2 regions of the Kitasatospora sp. Ki12 genome follow, and region 1 is predicted to be linked to the other one. Evidence: riboswitches for the same ligand, from Rfam matches in the RefSeq annotation. Region 1 holds a riboswitch; the other holds the start of a gene.

Region 1 (7,468 bases):
CCAGGTGGCGAGGCCGCGCCGGCCGACCGCCTCGGCCAGGTCGAGCAGTCCGAGCGCGAGGCCGGCCCGTCCGGAGCCGAGCCCGGGGTCGGCCGGCGGCTCGGCGGCGATCACCCGCTCGATCATCGCGCAGGCCGCCTCCCGCCGGCCCAGCCGGGCCAGCGCCCAGGCGATGCCGGTCAGCCCGTCGTACAGTCCGGGCGGCAGGTCCGGCGCGGCGGCGGCGCGGGCCACCAGCCAGTCGACGTGCTCGGCCGGGGCTGGGCGGCCGCAGGCGTGCAGCGCGTACAGCACGCCGGCCGCGCCGTAGGCGAGGCCGAGTCCGCCGTGGCCGGGGTCGAACTGCTGGACGTCACTTGGGAAGAGACGGTCCGTCCGGTCGGGCGTGGCCGTCGCCAGGATGCCGTCCGCCAGCGAGTCCAGTACCGGGCGCCAGGCCTCGGTGTCCGACGCCGGGGCCTTCGGCCAACTCTCGTGCGGAGGTGTGGAGTTGCGCTCGGTGGTGGCGGTGAACCGTCCGTCCGGGCGCTCGGCGCGGGCGGGGGCGTGGTGGCGCGGCGGGTCGGTGAGGCGGTGGCGCTCGGAGCGGTCGTCCACGGTGCCCGCCTCAGCCCGCGGTCCGCGGCCGGGGGCCGCCCGCGCCCGGTCCGGCGGCCGCCCGGGTGTCGGATGTCGTCGTCATGGGTGCCCCCCTGCCTGCAGTGGATCCCGCCGGTCGCGGGCTGCTTCCGACCCTGCCACCCGCCGTCCGCGGGGTCGACGGCCCCGATCCGCCACCTTCGTGCCAACCGGGGTGGGGGAAGTGCCGGTCGTCGGCGCGCCCCTTCGGCTCGCGGGCCGGGCGTGGGGCCGGGGCAAAGGTTTGGCGGGCGGGCCGGGGAATCTTGTATGGTTCCTGGCGAATCATCCAGAGGGGTGGAGGGACCGGCCCTACGAAGCCCCGGCAACTCCCCGTTCGACCCGGCGTCCGAAGTACGCGCCGTGCCGTCCGGGTCAGTGCCAACTCCGGCCTGTCGCCACTGTGGCGCGGGAAAGATGAGGAGACACGGTGCTCTCTGTGCTGTCCTTCGCCCGGGCGCTTCCCGCCCCGGCCCTTTCGCGTACCCGTCTCGTGCCCGGCGCAGGCTCTCGGCCGACTTCCCCGGCCCGTCCGCGCTGACCACCCCCCAGGCTCCCCGCGTGGAGCCTCCGTGAGCCGGACCCACCCGCCGCTCACGGGACTTGAGACGGAGTACCCATCCCATGCAGAACACGAGTGGCGTCGGCGTGCTCGACAAGGTCACCTCGATCCTCGGCACCCTGGAGGCCGGTCCCGCGACCCTGGCCGGGCTCGTCGCCGCCACCGGCCTGGCCCGGCCCACCGCCCACCGGCTCGCGGTCGCGCTCGAACACCACCGGCTGGTCTCCCGGGACCTGCAGGGACGCTTCGTCCTCGGCCCCCGGCTCTCCGAACTCTCGGCGGCCGCCGGCGAGGACCGGCTGCTGGCCGCCGCCGGCTCGGTCCTGACCCACCTGCGGGACGTCACCGGGGAGAGTGCCCAGCTCTACCGGCGGCAGGGCGAGGTCCGGATCTGCGTGGCCGCCGCCGAGCGGCTTTCTGGTCTGCGGGACACCGTCCCGGTGGGCATCACCTTCCCGATGAAGGTCGGCTCGGCCGCCCAGGTGCTGCTGGCCTGGGAGGAGCCGGAGCGGCTCCACCGGGGCCTCCAGGGCGCCCGTTTCACCGCCACCGCGTTGAGCGGCGTCCGGCGGCGCGGCTGGGCGCAGTCGATCGGCGAGCGCGAGCTCGGGGTGGCCTCGGTCTCCGCGCCGGTCCGGGGTCCGTCCAACCGGGTGGTGGCCGCGGTCTCGGTGTCCGGCCCGATCGAACGGCTCACCCGCCACCCCGGCGCCCAGCTGTCCCAGGCCGTCATGGAGGCGGCCACCCGGCTCACCGAGGCGCTGCGCCACCCCTGACCGGCCCCGCCCCTCCCCGCCCCCGCCCGAAACTCGCCGTCGCGCCGCCCGGTTCAGGTCCGGGGCCGGGCGACGGCGAAGGAGGGGCGGGGGATCCGGCTGACCACGGCGCCGATCAGGGTGCCGATCGACACCCCGAACACCGCCGAGACGGCCGCCAGCACCGACTGGGCGCCGTTCCCGACCTCGATCTGCGCGGTGTTCAGCAGGCCGAAGGAGCCCGGCACCACGATCCAGAACGCCGGCAGGTAGAGCACCTGCCAGAGCGGGCCGCCGGGCAGCCAGTGCACCAGGGTCGCCGCGACCGCCGCCGAGACCGCCCCGGCCAGGCCGCCGATGGCCGCGCCGTGCACCGATCCCACCACCACCTGGACGGTCACGCTCACCGCGATCACCACGACGATCCACGGGACGGCCGCGGGCGGGGCGTGGACGTTGACCACCACTCCGGCCACCGCGACCGCCAGCCCCAGCCCGATCACCCACCAGCTCGGTTTCGCCACCTGGACGTTGGCCAGCGCGGCGGCCGGCAGGCCGATCGCCGTCGCGGCCGCCGCCACCCCGGCCAGGAAGAGCGCCAGTTGCACCGCGCCGGACACCAGCCGGGCGGTCCCCGCGCTGGCCGCGCCCGCGGCGATCTCCGACAGGCCGGTGACCAGCAGCCCGCCCGGCAGCAGGATCGCCAGGGTGGCCACGATCGTCCGCAGGGGGCCGTCCAGCAGGGAGGCGCGGGCCAGCGACAGGACCAGCAGCGCCACCAGGAACCCGGCGGTGACGGGCAGCAGCGGCCGCAGGTACGGCAGGCGCCGCGCGAGCACGGTCAGCCCCACCACGATCAGCGAGCCGAGCCCGGCCGCCAGCACGTTGGCCGCCGCCGGCTGCAGGAACAGGCAGACCCCGACCCCGACGGGCAGCGCCCCGAGGTCCGCCACCCAGCCGGGCCAGCGGGCCGGCGCCCGCCGGATCCGGTCCAGTTCGGCGAGCGCCCGGGGTCCGTCCAGCTCGCCCGCCCGCAGCCGGTGCACCAGGTGCAGGACGTCCGCCGTCTGCTCGAAGCGAAGCGCGGCGCCCACCGGCTGGAACCGGGTGCCCTCGTCGGCGGTCAGCGCGACGAACAGGCCGTTGGTCAGCGCGGCGACCCGTACCTCCGGCGCCCCCAGCGCCCGGCCCAGTCCGCGGAGTTCCTCCTCCACCTCGTGGACGGGCAGACCACCGCCGAGCAGGGCTTCCCCCAGGTCGAGCAGCAGACGGCGGAGCGGATCGGGCGGGGCGGCGGCGTCCCGGACCGGCGGAGACTTTCTGGACATGGCAGGTATCGTCCCACCCCGCCCGCTTCGGTCCGCCTGTGCCCCGGTCCGTCCGCTTCCCTCCCGGCCGTGCCCCCGTTTCCGGAGGGCCCCGCACGGGATGTGGGGCAGGCGTGAAGGTCGCGGGTGGGGCCGGTGATCGGCCGTTGATCGCGCGTAGACGCCGAGCCTGGAGCATCGGGAACCGGAGGGAACCGGTTCGGAGGCCACAGCCTGACCACCGGGTCCCGTACGGCCGGACCACGGGCCGTACGGGTGCCCGGTGCTCACGCCGCCGGACCGGGCCTCCAGTGAGTGTCCGAACCACGGAAGGGCAGACGAGGCATGGACAGCGGGCAGTCGGTGCAAGCGGTGAGGACGGCGGCGGGCTTCGGAGAGCTGCTGCGGGTACGGCGCGAGCGGATCGGGCTGACCCAGCAGTGCCTGGCCGACCACGCCACCCTGAGCGTGCGGGCGATCCGGGACATGGAGGCCGGCCGGGTCCGCCGGCCCCGCAACGAGACCGTGCGGCTGCTGGCGGACGCGCTGCGGCTGGAGGGCCGCAGCCGGACGGACTTCGAGGAGTCCGCCCGCCGGCACCCGCTCGGCGACGATCCGGTGGCGCTGCCGGTGCCGGCCGCCCCGCCGGTGGCGCGCGGGGCGATCGTCGGCCGGGAGATGGAGACCGAGGTCCTGGTCGACGCCTTCGCCGTGCACGGGGACCGGCTGGTCTCGCTGGTGGGCCTCGGCGGGGTGGGCAAGACCCGGCTCGCCCTGGAGGTGGCCCGGCGGGTGCACCTGGCCGCCCGCTGGTCGGTGCGGTGGGTGGAGTGCGGCGGCGGCGCGCACCCCTGGCGCGGCCGGGCGGACGAGCTCGTCCGGGAGATCGGCGACCGCCCCGCCCTGCTGGTGCTGGACGGCGCCGACGGCGGAGTGGACACCGGACAGCTGGACGCGCTGTTCCACCACTGCCCCGGGCTGCGGGTGCTGATCACCGCCCGGGAAGCCCGGCCGCTGCCCGGCTGCCAGGTCATCCCGCTCGCGCCGCTGCCCGTCCCGGCGCCCGAACTCGACGCCGATCCGGAGGCGCTGGCGCAGGTCGGAGCCGTCCGGCTGCTGCTCTCGCACCTGTGCCGGCTGCGCCCCGGCTACACCCTGGAGCGCTCCGAGGCGCCCGCCGTCGCGGAGCTCTGCCGCCACCTCGACGGCCTGCCGGGCGCGCTGGAGCGCGCGGCGGGCTGGGCGCTGGTGCAGTCCCCCGGCCAGCTGGTGGACCGGCTGGCGGCCGTCCCGTTCACCCTGGCGGCGCCGCCGCTGGTGTACGGCGCGCGCGGTGACGTCCGGGACGAGGTGGAGCCGGCGATCCGCCGGCTGACGGAACGCCAGCGCGCCCTGCTGGAGGTCCTGGTGGACGGGCCGGGGGACTGGTCCGGGGAGGACGCGGTGGTCCGCAGCGGCTGGGCCCTGCAGACCTGCCTCGCGACGGTGCACGAGCTGCTGTCGCGCGGACTGATCCGCAGCGTGCCCGCCCGGGACGGCGTGCGGTTCACGGTGCTCAACCTCTGCCGGCGCCTCGTCCGGGAGGAGCCGGGGCTGCGGCTGGCCGCGGCCGGGGACGTGCCGCTGCTGGCGGTCGCGGGCTGATGCGGGCCGACCCGGCGGCAGCGCCTCCGGCGGCTGTGCCTTCGGTGGTCGTGCCTTCGGTGGCTGTGCCCCCGGCGGCAGTGCCTCCGGTGGGCGCCGATTCTGCCGCATTGTGCCGCTGGAGCTGCCGCTCACCGGGCCCGATCGTTCCTAACGTTCTCCGTGGGGCTGGGCCGTCGCGGAACGCGCGCCGGAGTTCCCGGACCGCCGGCCCGGGCGTCGGCGGAATTCCATCGACGATCTCTACCGATGAGGGCTGAGTTGTGGAGCACGGAAATGCCGAAGACGGCGGGTTGGACGTCGTCGTGACGACGCTGGCCTCGGATTCGCACACCTGGAACCTGGTCTTCCTGCAGCTGCTGCTGGAGGAGATGGGCCACCGGGTGACGAACCTGGGCGCCTGCGTCCCGGACGCGCTGCTGCTCGCCGAATGCCGCCGGATCGTGCCGGACCTGATCGTCATCAGCAGCGTCAACGGGCACGGCCACCAGGAGGGCCTGCGGGTCATCCCGGCCCTGCGGGCCTGCCCGGAACTGCGGCGCACGCCGACCGTCATCGGCGGAAAGCTCGGCATCGCCGGGGCCGACGACCCCGACCGCGAGCGGACCCTGCTGTCGGCCGGCTTCGACGCCGTCTTCGAGGAGGGCGGCTCGGTCGCCCCGTTCCGCGAGTTCGTCGACGGGCTGCGCTCCCGGGTCCTGCTGTGACCGGCTTCGGCGCGTTCGTGGCGCAGGCCGCCGACGCCGGGGCCCTGGTGGTCCAGCCCCGGATGGGCATGGCGGAGGCGGCCCGGATGCGGGACGGCCTGCTCGCCACCCGGGGAGCGGCCGCCGTCACCGTCGGCACCATCACCCTGGACAGTTACACCCGCACCGGCGACCTCGACGCCGCGCGGCGCGCCCTGGCCCTCGGGGCGGGCCTCAACGGCTACCCGATCGCCACCCACCCGGTCGACGTCACCCGGGCGGTGCTGCACGGCGTCGCCGACGCGGGCTTTCCCGTGCAGGTCCGGCACGGCTCGGCCGCGCCGGAGCGGATCTTCGAGGCGCTGCTGGCGGCCGGCCTGGACGCAACCGAGGGCGGACCGGTCTCCTACTGCCTGCCGTACGGCCGCACCCCGCTCCACGAGGCGGTGGCCTGCTGGCGGCGCAGCTGCGAACTCCTCGCCTCCATCCGGGAGTTCGGAGCGGAACCGCACCTGGAGACGTTCGGCGGCTGCATGATGGGCCAGCTCTGCCCGCCCTCGCTGCTGATCGCGATCAGCGTGCTGGAGGCGCTGTTCTTCCGCCAGCACGGACTGCGCAGCATCTCGCTCAGCTACGCCCAGCAGACCAACGCCCGGCAGGACGAGGAGGCGCTGGCCGCGCTCGGCCGGATCGCGGACGAGCTGCTCGCGGACGTCGACCGGCACCTCGTGGTGTACGCCTACATGGGCGTCTACCCGCGCTCGCCCGGTGGCGCGCGGCTGCTGCTGGAGGACGCGGCGCGGCTCGCCGTGCGCGGCGGCGCGGCCCGGCTGATCGTCAAGACCACGGCCGAGGCGCACCGCATTCCGACCGTCACCGAGAACGTCCGGGCGCTGGAGGCCGCCGCCGCGGCCGCCACGGCGGAGCGCACCCGCCCGCGGCCCGCCGCGCCGCCGGACACCGGGATCGAGGCCGAGGCCAGGGCGCTGATCGGTGCCGTGCTCGACCTGGACGCCGACCTCGGGCGGGCCCTGGTCCGGGCGTTCGCGGCCGGCTACCTGGACGTGCCCTACTGCCTGCACCCCGACAACGCCGGGCGGACCCGCAGTTCGCTCGGCCCCGACGGGCGGCTGTACTGGTCGGCCGTCGGCTCGATGCCGATCGCCGGGCTGGTCGAGGGCGGCCGCCCGCCGATCCTCGGCTCGGCCGGGCTGCTGTCCGCGCTCTCCCACGTCCAGCGGCGCTACGACGGCCGGGACCCGCGGCCGGCCGCCACGCCGCCCGTACCCCGGGGCCTGCCGGCCGCGCGCTGAGCCGACCGCCCGCTGAGGCAACCCGAGACCCCCGCTTTCCGAGCACAGACCCGCCTTTCCGAGCACAGACCCGCCCCGAGAGATGAGGACCCCGACCATGCCCGACGCCACGCCCCTGCCCCCGACCGACCCGGGCCGGCACCTGACCGCGCCGGCCACCCGCAGCGCGCTCCGCGTCCAGCAGCAACTGCTGACCGCCGCCCGCGAGTTCCTGCGCGGCCGGGGCTTCACCGAGCTGCTGCCGCCGATCATCGGCCCGGTCACCGACCCCGGCGCGCGCGGCTCCAAGCAGGTGGACATCGACTTCTACGGCCATCGCTACAAGCTGATGACCAGCGCGATCCTGTACAAGCAGGCCTCGCTGCTCGCCTTCGACAAGATCTTCTGCATCGCCCCGAACGTCCGCCTGGAGCCCCTGGAGACCGCCGGGACCAACCGGCACCTGGCCGAGTTCCACCAGCTGGACGTGGAGGTCGCCGGCGCGAGCCGCGACGAGGTCGTCCAGCTGGCCGAGGAGCTGGTGGTGCACATGGTCGACAGCGCGGTGCGCGAGCTGCCCAAGGAGTTCGCCGAACTCGGCCGG
Region 2 (7,468 bases), on a different contig from region 1:
AAGATCCAGCCGAACAGGCCCTCGGTCACCGGACCGAGGCTGCCGAGCGTGAGACCACCGGGGTTGGGCTCATCGGAGGTGGTGTGGCGGACGAAGGCCACGATCTGCTTCTTCTGCTCCTCGGGCATGGTGGTGTCCGGGAACGACGGCATGTTCTGCGGGCCGGTCTGCATGGCCTCGTAGATGTGCTTGGCGTCCACGCCCTCCAGCGACGGGGCGTACTTGCCCTTGGTCAGGGCACCGCCCTGGCCGGCGAAGTTGTGGCACTGGGCGCAGTTGGTGCGGAACAGCTCGCCACCCTTGGAGATGTCCTCGGGGTTGGTCGAGGTGTACTGCTCCTCCTTCGGGGTCACCGGGCCGGGGCCGAGAGAGGCGACGAAGGCGGCGAGCTGGTCGATCTCCGCCTGCGTGTAGATGTTCTTCTTGCGCGGCACCTGGGCGCCGGGCTGCTGGGCCGGCATGCGGCCGGTGCCGACCTGGAAGTCGACGGAGGCGGAGCCGACGCCGACCAGGCTCGGACCGTCACTGCTGCCCTGGCCGTTCAGGCCGTGGCAGGAGGAGCAACCGACGGCGAAGAGCTTCTTGCCCTCATCGATCGCGAGCGACTGCGCGGCGACGTCGGCCTGCGCCTTGTCGGCGGGCGCGAACGCGGCGTACAGCCCCCCGGTTGCCGCCAGGGCGAGAAGTAGGACGACCAGCGCCGCCAATGGGTGGCGCCGTCGTGCGGAGAGCTTTTTCACGGAATAACCCCGGTGTCAGGATCTGGTCGACTGGTGGGTGCACCCGGCGGCCGGTCTGGCCGGCACGAGGCTGCCTGTCTAGGGCTGCGCGCGCGGTCGGTCGGTGGGAGCGTCGGCACCGGCAGAAGCGGCCCGTCGCCGGTGAGGGCGGGGGCCGCAGCCGGTGGCCAGCGACCTGATCAGCTGGTTACTTGATCAGGTAGATGGTCGCGAACAGGCCGATCCACACGACGTCGACGAAGTGCCAGTAGTACGACACGACGATCGCGGCGGTGGCCTGCTCGTGCGTGAAGCGCTTGGCTGCGTACGTCCGTCCCAGGACCAGCAGGAAGGCGATCAGACCACCCGTCACGTGCAGGCCGTGGAAGCCGGTGGTCAGGTAGAACACCGTGCCGTACGGGTCGGAGGACAGGGACAGGCCGTCCTCCTTGACCAGCGCGGTGTACTCGTACACCTGGCCGCCGATGAAGATCGCGCCCATTGCGAACGTGAGGATGAACCACGCCCGGAGCTTCTTCACGTCACCGCGCTCGGCAGCGAACACACCGAGCTGGCAGGTCAGCGAGGAGAGCACCAGGATCGTGGTGTTGACCGAGGAGAACGGCACGTTGAGCGCGTGGGCCTTCTCGGTCCAGAACTCGGCTCCCTTGACGGAGCGGAGCGTGAAGTACATCGCGAAGAGGGCCGCGAAGAACATCAACTCGGAACTGAGCCAGACGATCGTTCCGACGCTGACCATGTTCGGCCGGTTGACCGATCCGTGCGCGTGCCCGGTTTCTACTGCTGTTGCTGTCGCCACGACGGACATTATGTCGGTCCCTTATTCCGTCTTCACGCCGGGGGGTGTCCCTCGGAGTGTCCGGTGCGTGCGGTATGCCCGCTTGAGGGGTGGCGGGGTGCCCGGACGGGGGTTGAGCAGCGGCGTGTCCCTTTTCTGACGGTTCCTCTGAGGGGTCCACGACCCCGTTGCCCGGCGCGTCGTTGCACGGTCGGCGTAGCCGCAGGAGGTAAGGGCGGGGAGCCGGGGTGGGCCGTACGGGGGAACGGGCGGTTCCGGGTGACGGCCCCTCCGCCAGCCGGGTGAGCCCCGGGCGCGGCGGCTTGAGCGGCAACGTGCGCGAGGGGGACTCGGCGGCGGGTGATCGGGAGTAGCATCCGGATCAGGCGAACGTGGTCCGGATCACACTTGAGGGAGCAGGGTCCATGGCGTACACGACCGATGAGACGCTCACCGTCCTCGTCTACAGCGACGACCGCAACACCCGCGAGCAGGTGCTGACGGCGCTCGGCCGTCGGCCCGCCGAGGATCTTCCGGAGCTGTCCTACCTGGAGTGCGCGACCACCCCCGCGGTGCTCAAGGCGCTGGAGAAGGGCGGCGTGGACCTCTGCGTGCTGGACGGCGAGGCCGTCCCGGCCGGCGGGCTGGGGCTCGGGCGTCAGCTGAAGGACGAGATCTACGGCTGCCCGCCGGTGCTGGTGCTGATCGGCCGGCCGCAGGACTCCTGGCTCGCCGCCTGGAGCAGGGCCGATGCCGCGATCTCCCACCCGGTGGACCCGGTGGCGCTGGCCGAGGCGGTCGCCACCCTGCTCCGGGCCCGGCTGGCGAAGCGGGCGCCGGCCACTCGTTGACCTGCGTTATTTCAGTAGGAGAGAAGACGGGGCCGTAGGCACCCGCCGCTCGATAGGCTGGCTCCATCCGTACGGACGTCCCCCGGGAGCGGGGGAACCGACAACAGCTGGAGTCAGCCATGGTGAACGTGAACCCTGCGAACGGCGGTAGCGACCCCGCGCAGGTGGTCCGCTCCTGGCCGGACCTCCTGACGGCGCTGTTGAAGGGGGAGGACCTCGACCGCTCGTCCACCGCGTGGGCGATGGACCGGATCATGAGCGGCGAGGCGTCCCCCGCGCAGGTGGCCGGGTTCATGATCGCGCTGCGGGCCAAGGGCGAGACGGTCGACGAGGTCACCGGTCTGGTGGACGCGATGTACGCGCACGCCGAGCCGCTGCACATCCCCGGCCCGGCGGTGGACATCGTCGGCACCGGCGGGGACCGGGCGAAGACCGTCAACATCTCCACGATGTCGGCGATCGTCGCCGCGGCGGCCGGCGCCAAGGTGGTCAAGCACGGCAACCGGGCCGCCTCCTCGTCCAGCGGGTCCTCCGACGTGCTGGAGAAGCTCGGCATCGCACTGGACCTGTCCGCCCGGCGGGTCGCCGAGGTGGCCGAGGAGGTCGGGCTCACCTTCTGCTTCGCGGCGAAGTTCCACCCCTCGATGCGGCACGCGGCCACCGCCCGGCGTGACCTCGGGGTGCCGACCGCGTTCAACCTCCTCGGCCCGCTGACCAACCCGGCCAAGGTCACCTCCCACGCCGTCGGCTGCTTCGACACCCGGCTCGCCGGGCTGATCGCCGGCGTCCTCGCCCGGCGCGGCTCGACCGCGCTGGTCTTCCGCGGCGACGACGGACTGGACGAGCTGACCACCGCCACCACCTCGCGGGTGTGGGTGGTGCGCGACGGGGTGGTCACCGAGACCTCCTTCGACCCGCGGGACGTCGGCATCGAGCTGGTCGGCATCGAGGCGCTGCGCGGCGGGGACCCGGCGTACAACGCCGAGGTCGCGCGCCGTCTGCTGGCGGGGGAGCGCGGGCCGGTGCGGGACGCCGTCCTGCTGAACACGGCGGCGGCGCTGGTCGCGCTCGACCTGGGCGAGGCACCGCTGGCGGAGCAGCTCGCGGCGGGCATGGTGCGGGCCGCGGAGGCCATCGACTCGGGCGCCGCGCAGGAGCTGTTGCGCCGCTGGTCGGACGCCACCACCCGCGGCTGAGACGGCAGTCGGGAGCCCGTACCGGTACGCCGGTGCGGGCTTCCGTGCTCTGAGCCGAAGGGGCCGCCCCGAGCCGAAGGGGCGCGCCGGTGCCGAAAGTTGAGGAGCGACAAGCGAGGGACGAGCGCCGGAGCGACGAGCGTCGGCGCCGGGTCGGAGCGCCCCGGAGGCGAGCGGGCGAAGGCGCCGTCCGGATGGTGGATGCCTGTTTGACCACCCGGCGGACGCGACCTAGAGTCTTCGGCAGGTCATGAGTGACAGCGCAAAGCCCCAGCTCGCTGTCCGGCAACCCTCCGTCCGTGGCGGGGTGCCCTGGGTGAGGACCGGGTCGTCACGGCATGCCGTCCGTGCGACAAGCGCGGACGCCCGACGACTGACACTCCCGGGGTCCCAGACCTCGAAGGAGTGCATCCTCATGTCGACTTCCGCCCACCCGTCTCCCGCCGCCACCCTTCTTTCGGCGCGCTCCGCGCGACCCCTCCCGGGCACCCCGCTCGCCGTCCTCGGTGCCGACGTCCAGGTCCCGCTCGTCAACGGTGAGAAGGTCGGCTACGCGGCGCTCGACTACGCGGCCAGTTCGCCCGCGCTGCAGCGGGTGTGGGACGACGTCGCCGCCTACGCCCCGTACTACGGCAGCGTGCACCGCGGTGCCGGGTACCTCTCGCAGCTCTCCACCGACCTGTTCGAGCAGAGCCGCCGCACCGTCGGCGAGTTCCTCGACCTGCGCGAGGGCGACCAGGTGGTCTTCACCCGGGCCACCACCGACTCGCTCAACCTGCTGGCCTCCGCCGTCCCGGCCGGCACCCGGGTGTTCGCCTTCGAGACCGAGCACCACGCCTCGCTGCTGCCCTGGGCGCACGCCGGACTGGCCGTCACCTACCTGCGCGCGCCGCGTTCGCGGGCCGAGGCGGTGGCCGCCCTGGACGCGGCGCTCGCCGGGGCGCCCGAGGGCCCGAAGCTGCTGTGCGTCACCGGCGCCTCCAACGTGACCGGCGAGCTCTGGCCGGTGGCCGAGCTGACCGCGACCGCGCACCGGCACGGCGCCCGGGTGGTCCTGGACGCCGCCCAGCTGGCCCCGCACCACCGGGTCTCGGTGCGCGAACTGGACGTCGACTGGATCGCCTTCTCCGGCCACAAGATCTACGCGCCGTTCGGCGCCGGGGTGCTGGCCGGCCGGGCGGACTGGCTGGACGAGGCGGAACCGTACCTGGCCGGCGGCGGGGCGACCCGCACGGTGGCCCGGGAGACGGACGGCTCGGTGGCCGTGCAGTGGCACACCGGACCGGCCCGGCACGAGGCCGGTTCGCCGAACGTCATCGGCGCCTACGCGATCGCCTCCGCCTGCCGGGCGCTGGGCGAGGCGGGCTTCGACGCGCTGGAGGCCCGGGAACGGCAGCTGGTCGACCGGCTGACCGCGGGGCTGGCGGAGATCCCGCAGGTCAAGGTGCTCAACCTGTTCGGGGAGGGCTCGGCGCGGGTCGGCGTGCTGTCCTTCGTCGTCCGGGGCTGGAACAGCTCGCACTTCTCGGCCGCGCTGTCCGCCGAGTACGGCATCGGGGTGCGCGACGGCCTGTTCTGCGCCCACCCGCTGGTGCGGACCCTGCTCGGGGACGAGGACGTGGCCCCGTCCGAGTGCGGCGCGCCGGAGCCGTCGCTGCCGGGCGAGCGCAGCCTGAACGCGATCCGGGTGAGCTTCGGGGCCGGGACTCCGGACGAGCACGTCGACCGCTTCCTGACCGCCGTCCGCGAGCTGGTCACGGACGGCGCGGCGTGGAACTACCGCAACGAGGGCGGCCGTTGTGTGGCCGACACGCGCCGGGAGGGCTGAGCCGGGCTCCCCGCCGGTCGGTGCCGGTCGTCACTACTCGTCCAGGCCGAGGGCGAAGGCGGCTTCCAGGTCGTGCTGGGAGTAGGTGCGGAAGGCGATCTGGGTCTCGGTGTGCGCCACGCCCGGGACCTTGTTGAGCCGGCCGGGGATGACCTCGGCCAGGTCGTCGTGACGGCGCACCCGGACCATCGCCACCAGGTCGTAGCCGCCGGTCACCGAGTACACCTCGCTGACCCCCTCGATGGAAGCGATGGCCTCGGCGATCTCCGGGATGCGGTCGACACTGGTCTTGATCAGGACGATGGCGGTGATCACTGTTCGGGCTCCTTTGTGAGGTGCCGCCAGCGTATCGGGCGTCAGCCGGGTCGTCGCGGGGGGTGGCGGACCACGGTGCAGGCGTAGAGGAAGCCGGCCGAGAAGCCGATCACGTGGACCAGGTAGGCCACCCCCGGGCCCGCCGAGTGCACCGACCACCACTGCAGCGCGAACCAGAGGCCCAGCACCAGCCAGGCCGGGAAGCGCAGCGGCAGGAAGAGCAGCAGCGGGACGAGGGTCGTCACCCGGGCCCGGGGGTGGAAGCGCAGATAGGCGCCCAGGACGCCGGAGATCGCGCCGGAGGCCCCGATGAGCACCCGGGTCGAGTCCGGCGAGTGCGCCTCGGCGAGCGCGAAGCCGTACGCGGCCAGACTGCCGGCGGCCAGGTAGAAGACGGCGTACCGGGCCCGGCCCAGCCGGCGTTCGACGGTGGGGCCGAAGACGTGGAGGAAGAGCAGGTTGCCCAGCAGGTGCAGCCAGCCGGCGTGCAGGAAGAGGCCGGTGAGGGCGGACAGCGCCGGGTGCTTGCCCGGGGTCGGGGCGGCCGGGCAGCCGGGGACGGGGTCGGGGGCCTCGGCCAGCTGTTCGGCGGTCAGCGTCCGTCCGCTCAGCAGTTCGGCCGGGACGGCGCCCCAGCGCTGTTCGTACCGCTGCTCCGCGCAGACCCGGGCCTGGCCGGTGCCGTACAGCGGATTGAGGCCGGCGGCCGGGCCGAGCAGGAAGACCAGGGTGTTGACCGCGATCAGGGCGTAGGTGACCGCCGGGGCGGGCGCGTCCGGCCGGCCGCCCCGCTCGGCGGTGTGGTCGGGGGCCGCGAGCGCCATGCGGCCAAGCATCCCTCCGGGCGCCGCAGGTGACACGGCGGTTTACGGCAGGTGGACTAGCCCCGCTATTCCGCTGACCGGTGGTCGTGGTGGTTGCCCCAGGCAATAGGCTTGGGGCGGGCAATCCCGCCTCCCGCCGCCGATGCCGGGGCTCCGGGGGGAGCGCCTAGCCCACGAAGGGACCACCCGAGAGGACCCCCGATGACCGTCCCCGCTCTGACCGCCGAGACGCGCTGGCGCTGCACCCTGTGCGGAAACCTCACCCGGTTCGACGTGACCCGCACCGCGCGGGTGACCGAGTTCCTGCACTTCGACCTGGCCGGCGACTCCAAGGTCGAGGAGACCGAGGTGCTGAGCGAGACCGTCGAGTCGGTGCGCTGCCGCTGGTGCAACGCCGTGGACCAGGTCGAACTGGTGGCCCGTCCGGGCGCCGAGGGCGTGGAGGCCCCGGCCGAGCAGGGCTGACCCCCGCAGCTTCGGCGGGCGGTGCGCGGCGCGCCCGTCCGCCGCACGGGACAATGACAGAGAACAAGACGTACGGAGCGTGACGACAGGGGGCGGTCGCGGCCGTACCCCGCCGGAGAACAGGATCGGAGCCGAGGACGTGGTGGACGCAGCGAAGGAGCCCGGCGAAGCGCAGGGGCTTCGGCCCGCTGCGCAGGCGCCGGAGGCCGGGACGGGCCCGGCGGGGAGCGCCGCGTCCGGAGCCGTCGGGTCCGAGGGCGCCGGGAGTGTCGAGGGTGCAGCGGAGGTCCCGGCCTCCGGGGACGTCGAGCACGCCGCCGGCTCCGAGCCGGAGCGGGTCGTGGAGAAGCTGGACCGGCCGCTGCCCGAGGGGGTGCGCCGGCGGGTGGTCGGGCTGGCCTCGGACGCGCTGGGCGGACTGCCGCCGGGCGAGCTCCCGCAGAGCCTGCGTCAGTACGTGAAGTTCACCCC

What was found. A riboswitch is a leader RNA that binds a small molecule or an ion and turns the genes downstream of it on or off. The one in region 1 is predicted to bind S-adenosylmethionine.
Region 2: linked by a shared signal. The riboswitch ahead of ACYP53_RS16935 (aminotransferase class V-fold PLP-dependent enzyme) and the one ahead of ACYP53_RS24865 (IclR family transcriptional regulator) in region 1 are both predicted to bind S-adenosylmethionine.

The regions. Positions count from the first base shown of each region.
Region 1 is NZ_BAAIHT010000002.1:1,682,748-1,690,215, reverse strand. It holds gene ACYP53_RS24870 (lanthionine synthetase C family protein) at 1-597, opposite strand, end outside; SAM riboswitch class I at 901-1,042, shown strand; gene ACYP53_RS24865 (IclR family transcriptional regulator) at 1,243-1,956, shown strand; gene ACYP53_RS24860 (threonine/serine exporter family protein) at 2,010-3,263, opposite strand; gene ACYP53_RS24855 (helix-turn-helix domain-containing protein) at 3,588-4,886, shown strand; gene ACYP53_RS24850 (cobalamin B12-binding domain-containing protein) at 5,180-5,593, shown strand; gene ACYP53_RS24845 (methylaspartate mutase) at 5,590-6,885, shown strand; gene ACYP53_RS24840 (asparagine synthetase A) at 6,983-7,468, shown strand, end outside.
Region 2 is NZ_BAAIHT010000001.1:3,823,253-3,830,720, forward strand. It holds gene qcrC (cytochrome bc1 complex diheme cytochrome c subunit) at 1-740, opposite strand, end outside; gene ctaE (aa3-type cytochrome oxidase subunit III) at 928-1,548, opposite strand; gene ACYP53_RS16925 (response regulator) at 1,944-2,369, shown strand; gene trpD (anthranilate phosphoribosyltransferase) at 2,489-3,565, shown strand; SAM riboswitch class IV at 3,812-3,930, shown strand; gene ACYP53_RS16935 (aminotransferase class V-fold PLP-dependent enzyme) at 3,981-5,393, shown strand; gene ACYP53_RS16940 (Lrp/AsnC family transcriptional regulator) at 5,427-5,708, opposite strand; gene ACYP53_RS16945 (rhomboid family intramembrane serine protease) at 5,750-6,532, opposite strand; gene ACYP53_RS16950 (hypothetical protein) at 6,734-6,997, shown strand; gene ACYP53_RS16955 (NYN domain-containing protein) at 7,338-7,468, shown strand, end outside.